Regions from separate parts of the Paenibacillus sp. MT86 genome, predicted to be linked through region 2. Evidence: a T-box and tRNA genes for the amino acid it is inferred to sense, from the RefSeq annotation. Region 2 holds a T-box; the other holds one or more tRNA genes.
What was found. A T-box is a leader RNA that pairs with one kind of tRNA and senses whether it is charged. The one in region 2 lies ahead of trpS (tryptophan--tRNA ligase), so its partner is inferred to be a tRNA-Trp.
Positions count from the first base shown of each region.

Region 1: it encodes a tRNA-Trp, which carries the amino acid that the T-box ahead of trpS (tryptophan--tRNA ligase) is inferred to sense. The anticodon was not compared.

Region 1 is NZ_CM179499.1:6,042,649-6,047,043, forward strand. It holds gene AC3RCL_RS27510 (PspA/IM30 family protein) at 1-439, opposite strand, end outside; gene AC3RCL_RS27515 (hypothetical protein) at 514-813, opposite strand; tRNA gene AC3RCL_RS27520 (tRNA-Leu) at 1,166-1,245, opposite strand; tRNA gene AC3RCL_RS27525 (tRNA-Arg) at 1,254-1,330, opposite strand; tRNA gene AC3RCL_RS27530 (tRNA-Cys) at 1,343-1,416, opposite strand; tRNA gene AC3RCL_RS27535 (tRNA-Gly) at 1,428-1,502, opposite strand; tRNA gene AC3RCL_RS27540 (tRNA-Gln) at 1,517-1,591, opposite strand; tRNA gene AC3RCL_RS27545 (tRNA-His) at 1,608-1,683, opposite strand; tRNA gene AC3RCL_RS27550 (tRNA-Trp) at 1,710-1,783, opposite strand; tRNA gene AC3RCL_RS27555 (tRNA-Tyr) at 1,790-1,874, opposite strand; tRNA gene AC3RCL_RS27560 (tRNA-Thr) at 1,879-1,954, opposite strand; tRNA gene AC3RCL_RS27565 (tRNA-Phe) at 1,977-2,052, opposite strand; tRNA gene AC3RCL_RS27570 (tRNA-Asp) at 2,133-2,209, opposite strand; tRNA gene AC3RCL_RS27575 (tRNA-Met) at 2,240-2,316, opposite strand; tRNA gene AC3RCL_RS27580 (tRNA-Val) at 2,404-2,479, opposite strand; tRNA gene AC3RCL_RS27585 (tRNA-Glu) at 2,543-2,617, opposite strand; tRNA gene AC3RCL_RS27590 (tRNA-Ser) at 2,634-2,725, opposite strand; tRNA gene AC3RCL_RS27595 (tRNA-Asn) at 2,731-2,806, opposite strand; rRNA gene AC3RCL_RS27600 (23S ribosomal RNA) at 2,963-4,395, opposite strand, start outside.
Region 2 is NZ_CM179499.1:6,775,446-6,779,840, reverse strand. It holds gene AC3RCL_RS30880 (cellulase family glycosylhydrolase) at 1-811, shown strand, start outside; gene trpS (tryptophan--tRNA ligase) at 1,021-2,004, opposite strand; T-box leader at 2,056-2,332, opposite strand; gene AC3RCL_RS30870 (hypothetical protein) at 2,453-3,424, shown strand; gene AC3RCL_RS30865 (sigma-70 family RNA polymerase sigma factor) at 3,489-4,395, shown strand, end outside.

The DNA.
Region 1 (4,395 bases), 730 kb from region 2:
GAAGGGTTTCCACTCGGGCAACATAATACTGGCGTTTGCTGTAGACCGTCTGATATTCCATCCGCAGCTCACCGAGCTGCTCCTCGATTTCTTTCAACGACTCCAGGCTAGAGGATAACAGGCCTTGATACTGTTCAATCTTTTCCTCATAAATCAGCTTCTCCTGCAATGCCAGCTTGGCAAGATGCTCTTCGCCGGCCTTCAAGGCAAGCAGTGCCTGCTCTTCGCGTTTGAATCGCATGGTTTCCGCTTGATCCACCTGCTGTTTCAGCTGTCTGGAATGTACTTGGCATTGCTGCTGCAGCTTCTCGGCCTCAGCAATGTCCTGTCTGGTTGAATGTAGGAACTGGTCGATCAATCGAACCGGATCCTGGCTCTGCTCGAGCTTTTCATTCAATGTTGCTACGGTTATGTCTCTTATCCGCCGGAAAACACTCATATCGGCTTAGCCCTCCTCATCTATCATGATCTGATCTGTTGTTTATGCAGGTTATATAATGTAGTTGTTCCTTATCAATAACGGGGTCTTCCATTCTTCAATCGGGACACTCCGTAGATGATTAAGATAACACCAAGGATCGGACCGATCAGCCAAGACAGTTTACCCATCAACCAGATGATGCCGATACCGAGAATGATCCATCCCATCAAGGTATTGCCTCTTCGAATTCCGTAGTATCCCAAAGCAACCATTAGTATCGGAATTAGAAGACTGAACAACCATCCAAGCAGAGGACCGAATACTCCCAGAAGAACCAAGATCCCTAAACCAATCAACAGGATACTCATTCCATTGCCTTTTGAATTCCTCATTTATACACCGCCTTTCTGTTGTTTGATCGTTGTTTCATTTGTTCAACCTTATGACTCTATTCTAGGTAATTTCGAGTTTGACTAAAACGGCCTGTGGACGGTTTTTGGACCTAGACCTAAGGCGGGGCTTCCTATAGACCTACGTCCAACCCCTGGACTGGTCTGCAGTTTTTGCGTTATATCCGTGAACGAACACTTTCCTGCTACGGTAACTTATTGAAGGAACATCAATCTACAGGAGAACGATCTTCAGCAGCTGTGATTGGGAGTGGACTTGTCGTGTGGATGCTTCGATGGAGGGACAACAAAAAAAGGAATGCAGACGTTGATCGTCTACATTCCTTTTGATTGATGCCGGTGAAGGGACTCGAACCCCCACGGTTTCCCTCACGATTTTGAGTCGCGCGCGTCTGCCAATTCCGCCACACCGGCTTACACAATGGCGTGCCCTAAGAGATTCGAACTCCTGACCTTTTGATTCGTAGTCAAACGCTCTATCCAGCTGAGCTAAGGGCACATATGGTTGTTATGGAGGCGCCACCCAGATTCGAACTGGGGATAAAGCTTTTGCAGAGCTGTGCCTTACCACTTGGCTATGGCGCCAGAAATAAAAATGGAGCGGACGACGGGAATCGAACCCGCGACCCTCGCCTTGGCAAGGCGATGCTCTACCGCTGAGCCACGTCCGCAAACATAAAATCAATGGCTGGGGATATAGGATTCGAACCTATGCATGACGGAGTCAAAGTCCGTTGCCTTACCGCTTGGCTAATCCCCAATATGATTTTGTAATATGGGGCGATCGAGGGGAATTGAACCCCCGAGTGCCGGAGCCACAATCCGGTGCGTTAACCACTTCGCCACGACCGCCATATTGTACTAAAAATTGATTCGATTGGCAGGGGCAGCAGGAATTGAACCCACACTAACGGTTTTGGAGACCGCTGTTCTACCTTTAAACTATGCCCCTAAAAACTGGTGGAGGATGATGGATTCGAACCACCGAACTCGAAGAGAGCAGATTTACAGTCTGCCGTGTTTAGCCACTTCACTAATCCTCCAGAATGGTGCCGGCGAGAGGACTTGAACCCCCAACCTACTGATTACAAGTCAGTTGCTCTACCAATTGAGCTACACCGGCGTATAAAATTTTAAAAGGTACATGGTGGCTCGGGACGGAATCGAACCGCCGACACGAGGATTTTCAGTCCTCTGCTCTACCGACTGAGCTACCGAGCCATAGAGCTCATTTCGGACTTTGACGAATCCCATATCGGATACGCATCTCATCCCAAAGTCATCTATGAAACTTGTAAAAATGGCGGAACTGACGGGATTCGAACCCGCGATCTCCTGCGTGACAGGCAGGCATGTTAGGCCTCTACACCACAGTTCCACGAGGCACTATCGCTATTGCGATATAAATTGGTTGCGGGGGCAGGATTTGAACCTACGACCTTCGGGTTATGAGCCCGACGAGCTACCGAACTGCTCCACCCCGCGTCATTAAAAGGGTTGCTTGTATAGGGTCCCCGAAAAGTAATCGGAATCACTTGCGAAGCATGAGCTTCACTTTATGGGGATGAATGATGGTGGAGGCTGAGGGGATCGAACCCCCGACCCTCTGCTTGTAAGGCAGATGCTCTCCCAGCTGAGCTAAGCCTCCGTAACAAAGCGACTTTTATCATACCAAAATCTGATATAAGAAGCAAGTGTTTTTTTAAGAAAGTGGTGACCCGTAGGGGATTCGAACCCCTGTTACCTCCGTGAAAGGGAGGTGTCTTAACCCCTTGACCAACGGGCCTTGCTTAAAATTATAATGGCGGAGAGAGAGGGATTCGAACCCTCGAGACGCTTTTGGCGCCTACACGATTTCCAATCGTGCTCCTTCGGCCAACTCGGACACCTCTCCATAAATGGCTCCCCGAACAGGACTCGAACCTGTGACAACTCGATTAACAGTCGAGTGCTCTACCAACTGAGCTATCAGGGAACAATATTTAGTTCAAGTGATTGATCACCTGAAAACTAGATACGAAACGTATTTGCGTTGATTAGAATCCGTAGCATTCACCCGATGTGGTATCGGGGTCCCCGAAAAGTATTCGGCATCTGCTTCAAAGCTTTGCTTCACTTTTTGGGGTGTTTTTTGGATAAGCCCTCGACCGATTAGTATTGGTCAGCTCCATGCATTGCTGCACTTCCACCTCCAACCTATCTACCTCGTCGTCTTCAAGGGGTCTTACATACTGGGAAATCTCATCTTGAGGGGGGCTTCACGCTTAGATGCTTTCAGCGCTTATCCCGTCCGTACGTAGCTACCCAGCCATGCTCCTGGCGGAACAACTGGTGCACCAGCGGTACGTCCATCCCGGTCCTCTCGTACTAAGGACAGCTCCTCTCAAATTTCCTACGCCCACGACAGATAGGGACCGAACTGTCTCACGACGTTCTGAACCCAGCTCGCGTACCGCTTTAATGGGCGAACAGCCCAACCCTTGGGACCTACTTCAGCCCCAGGATGCGATGAGCCGACATCGAGGTGCCAAACCTCCCCGTCGATGTGGACTCTTGGGGGAGATAAGCCTGTTATCCCCAGGGTAGCTTTTATCCGTTGAGCGATGGCCCTTCCATGCGGTACCACCGGATCACTAAGCCCGACTTTCGTCCCTGCTCGACTTGTAGGTCTCGCAGTCAAGCTCCCTTATGCCTTTGCACTCTTCGAATGATTTCCAACCATTCTGAGGGAACCTTGGGGCGCCTCCGTTACTCTTTAGGAGGCGACCGCCCCAGTCAAACTGCCCGCCTGACACTGTCCCCGTACCGGATCACGGTACCAGGTTAGAACCTAGATACGATCAGGGTGGTATCCCAACGTCGCCTCCACACAAGCTGGCGCTCATGCTTCTAAGGCTCCCACCTATCCTGTACAGATCGTACCCAAATCCAATATCAAGCTGCAGTAAAGCTCCATGGGGTCTTTCCGTCTTGTCGCGGGTAACCTGCATCTTCACAGGTATTAAAATTTCACCGGATCTCTCGTTGAGACAGCGCCCAAGTCGTTACGCCATTCGTGCGGGTCAGAATTTACCTGACAAGGAATTTCGCTACCTTAGGACCGTTATAGTTACGGCCGCCGTTTACTGGGGCTTCGGTTCACAGCTTCGGATTGCTCCTAACCGCTCCCCTTAACCTTCCAGCACCGGGCAGGCGTCAGCCCGTATACTTCGCCTTACGGCTTCGCACAGACCTGTGTTTTTGCTAAACAGTCGCTTGGGCCTTTTCACTGCGGCCCCCTCGGGCTATTCACCCTACCGAGGCACCCCTTCTCCCGAAGTTACGGGGTCATTTTGCCGAGTTCCTTAACGAGAGTTCTTCCGCGCGCCTTAGAATTCTCTTCTCGCCTACCTGTGTCGGTTTGCGGTACGGGCACCTTCACCTGACTAGAGGCTTTTCTTGGCAGTGTGAGATCATGACCTTCGCTACTATAATTTTCACTCCCCATCACAGCCCAGCCTTATCGATGTGCGGATTTGCCTACACATCAGCCTCACTGCTTGGACGGACATCCATCAGTCCGCG
Region 2 (4,395 bases):
TGACGAGGAAAAGAGGCTGGAGGTTCTTGCCGGGATGGCAGAGATGGATACGTACCGCATACTCGTCGACAGCGCCAGAGAAGTATCGCAAATCTTCGAACGGGAGGTTCTCGCGCCCTTTTTCAACAAGACGGCGGCAGCCATTCGCTCCGTTTCCCCGGACGGATTTTTGATGCTGGAAACGAGCTATTTTTCGAACATGGGGATCGAGTCCGGCTTGCAGCTTGTGCAGGATCCAGCCGGTCAAACCTTACACCATCAGGTGTTCGCACCGCACGGCTATGATCTGGTGGTCGATACGGAGCATTATGACATTTATAATCAGGATCGCGTCGAGCTGATTTTTGCTACCCATCGCAAGGTGCAGGAACGGTTGAACGTGCCGGTCCTGGTCGGGGAATGGGGAGCTTTCTCCCAGCATCCGGCAACCTTTCAGCTTTCCAGGCAGATCATTGCGATATTGGAGCGGTATCTTTGGAGCAATACATACTGGTGCTGGTGCGACGGCTTCAAGGAAGCCCCATATGCCAAGGCGTTGAATCGCGCGTATCCGCAAGCGACAGCCGGCGTGCTCTCAGCATACCGTTATGATCATGATACCGGCAGTTTAAGTATAGATTTCGTTTCATCCGTTGGAGAGACATTGATTTACCATCCCCATCTGGAGTCGATATCCAGGAGCGACGTGGCGGTCGCCGGTACGGACGCCAATCAAATCGAGCTGCGTCCTTTCCCGGATTCGAAGAGCGGCATCTTGGCGATCACCGTTCCTGATCAAGGGAATAAGATTACGGTTACGATAGGGAGATGATGTCAAGGGGGCGACAGCGACATGGCAGGCATCTCAATAAACAAGTCGGGAATCAGAAGAACCATGGGTTTATAGCGAGGCAGGACAGACTAAAGCGGTGAGACGGTTATGTACAACATAAAAAGGCCAGCCGACAAAAATAAGCAGGGCGTCCCTTGTTCTGATTCCCGATAAGGATCAGTAATTAAGGGGACGCCCTCTCGGTTCTTTCAGAACGTGACCAATCCCATCGCTTTCTTGGCGGCAAGCAGTGTCGGGACTGCGGTTTCGGAAGCCCGCTTCGCTCCGTCCATCAAAATGCGATCAAGCTCGGAGGAATTCACGATTTGATGGAACCTCTCCTGGATCGGTTGAAGTTTCTCGATGACCACTTCGGCTAATTCCTTCTTGAACGTACCGTATCCTTGGCCTTCATACCGTTTCTCGATGACGGAGATGGCTTCCTCGGAGAATACGGAATATATTTCAATCAGATTGCTGACCGCCGGCTTCTGCTCCCAGTCATGCCGGACCTGGCCATCGGAGTCGGTAACGGCCCTGGAGAACTTCTTGCGGATATCCTCCGGCGTATCCATCATGTGGACGCAGCTGTTCTTATTCGGGTTGCTTTTGCTCATCTTCTTGGACGGATCATCAAGCCCCATGACGCGGGAGCCAATATCCTGAATGATCGGCTCAGGCACCGCAAACGTGCGGCCATACCGGTTGTTGAAGCGCTCGGCCACATCGCGGGTCAGCTCCAGATGCTGCTTCTGGTCGTCGCCGACAGGCACGTGCGTTGCCTGGTAGAGCAGCACATCGGCAGCCATCAGGACCGGATACGTAAACAACGCGGAGCTTACGGTATCCTTTCCGTCCGATTTCTCCTTGAATTGGGTCATGCGCTTTAATTCACCAAAATGCGCCTGCGTCTCCAGCAACCACCCGAGCTCTACATGCGCGGGGACCTGCGATTGCAGAAAGATCGTCGCTTTATCGGGGTCAATGCCCGACGCAATGTACAGCGCGGCAATGTCGCGCGTGCGCTGGTGCAGCTCCATGGGATCCTGATAGACCGTGATCGCATGCAGATCCGGCACGAAGAAATAGGACTCATACTCATGCTGCAGCTTCACATATTGACGGAGGGCACCTCCATATCCGCCAATATTCAAATCTCCGCTCGGCTTGATGCCTGACAATAATCGTTGCATAATAACCACCTCCTAATTTGTTTGCGAACAACACAAAAACACCTCATCCCTCTATGGGACGAAGTGTAACTTTCGCGGTACCACCCAAATTCGACTGTACGGTCGCTCTTTAGCATGACGCGGAAATGGGGAAAAGCACCATTATCCCTGCCATATCTCCCAAAGTAACGGTGGAGAGCCGTCAAGGCCTACTGTTCCGGCACAGATCGGAGGTTCGGGTTGAAGCGAGAAGATCCATTCACTTATTCCGGAGTACCGGGCCTCGCACCAATCGCCGGTTCGCTTGGACCTCAAGAGATAAGCTACTATTTCTTCTCATAGCCGTGTGGTATGTTGTTCTTAAATTCATCTATGCAGCTCTGTTCGAATGTGAATAGAGAACAAGATGATTTGATGAGTATCATCACACAGATGTTAGGTGAATGTCAAGAGGGATCGGGGGGGCAGGATGAGCGATAAGGACAGAGCGATTCTTGGGGACGGATTATCCATACTGTCGCAGTGCAGAATGCTAACAGGGGATATTTGGCAGGCTCATTACGGAGCGGCCGCGATCGCGGGTTATTTTTTTGTAAAGGCAAACCATTTGCCCGGGAAGGTCGAGGAGGCCGTTATGGCGGAGAACCAAAGGATGATCGCCAAGTATTTGCAGTCGGGAACGGTGACAGGGGAAAGCTTGAGTGTGAAAAGTGCCGAATCAAGGATTCTTGCGGCCCTTGACGATACGATTGATGGGCTGCACTGGGTCGGGCACAATGTGATCTATGCCGCAATAAGCCTGGCTGCACTCCACGAGCTTGGAGGCGGTCTACGGCATGAAGCAGCCGATATCGCGGAATTAATAGCCTCTTTCACGAAGACGGTTCCGGGAAGGTCCTGGATCGGATATTCTGCTGCCGAAGTCAAACGGTTGACCCTGGATGAACTTGACGGGATATCGGAAATAACGGACGGCGATCAGCTGTCGGCCTTCATTTTAAACGAGCTGGCCTCTTATTCGGTGATCTACCGCGCAGAAGCCCATCATGACTTGATAGGGCATATGCTGACGTACTCGCATGCCTTAAACATCTTGTACGATCTCGGCCATCATGATTATTTCCACAGAGGCTTGCCGGGTCTGCTCAAAATCGTGAAGGTGCTCCGTGCCAGCCGCCAGCTGGATCCTGCAGAGCCGATCCGAATCGTGTCTCCGGTGGATCGGCTGCCACTCGTGGAGGCTCCAAGATCGGCTTGGCTGCCGCATCACCCGGAGTACTGGACGGGTATAGACGGGGATGTAATCGACTGGGATTTCGGCCATCTATTTAAATTCCCGTTCAGTTTCTACCATCATTGGAACCGTGTTTCGGAGACTCCGGCGAAGGCCATGGAGAATTTTCGATATATCATCCATCCGGTGCAGACGATCATTTCCTGAAGAGAGGTAACCTTTTTCATTTAGATCGGCACTTAAGGGATAGAGACACCGGAAGGGAGGTGAAGTGAGCGTGATCCAGTGGATTGAGGAAGCCCGGAGAGGCAGTGCCGAAGCTCAGGAAAGCCTGGTCCGGCATTTTACCGGCATGGCGCTGGCCGTGGCCTACGATAAGCTGCAGGATCCCCATTTGGCGGAGGACGCCGTGCAGGAGGCCTTTACGGAGGCCTTTGCGAATCTGCATAAGCTGCAGGATCCCCGGCGTTTCCCCGGATGGTTCAAAGTGATCGTGGAGCGGCAGTGTTACAGAGACTTGCGCCGCAAGCAATTGCAGACGTTTCCGCTGCATGAGATAGAATTGCCGATGGGAGATCCGCGAAGCTTGGAGTCGGTCGTGGAAAAGAGAGAGCTGATCGGTCAGCTGCATGCCACGATCGCGGACTTGCCACCCGGCATGAGGATTGCGGTCCAGCTCTATTATTTTCAAGGCTACAGCCTGCGTGAGATCTCGCAATATTTGGACATTTCCTTGCCGGCTTTGAAGAAACGGCTTTTTGATGCCCGGCGGAAGCTCAAGAACACGCTGCACGTAGCCGACTTTGTATCGGTGTTCACCGATCTGTATGAGGGGGGAAAACGCATGCTGCATATCGTTAACGGGGATTCGGTAGGGGATAAGCTGAAGCAAGGGAACATTCAAGGAGATATCCTGGTGTGGAGGGAGCTTTATTCGTTTGGTCCGGTCTATACGAAGATGGACGAGCCGGATCATCGGAGAACAAGAGCTCAGTATTTGGAGCAAACGCTGGGGATTCCACAGAATGAATATATCGGGACCTGCGAGTCGCAGGAGAGGAAGCTCCAGGATTTTCGAAAATATGACGAAGTTGTGCTCTGGTTTGAGCATGACCTGTTTGACCAGACCATGCTGGCCTACTTGCTGCATTGGTTTAAGGAACAGTCACTGGGGAATA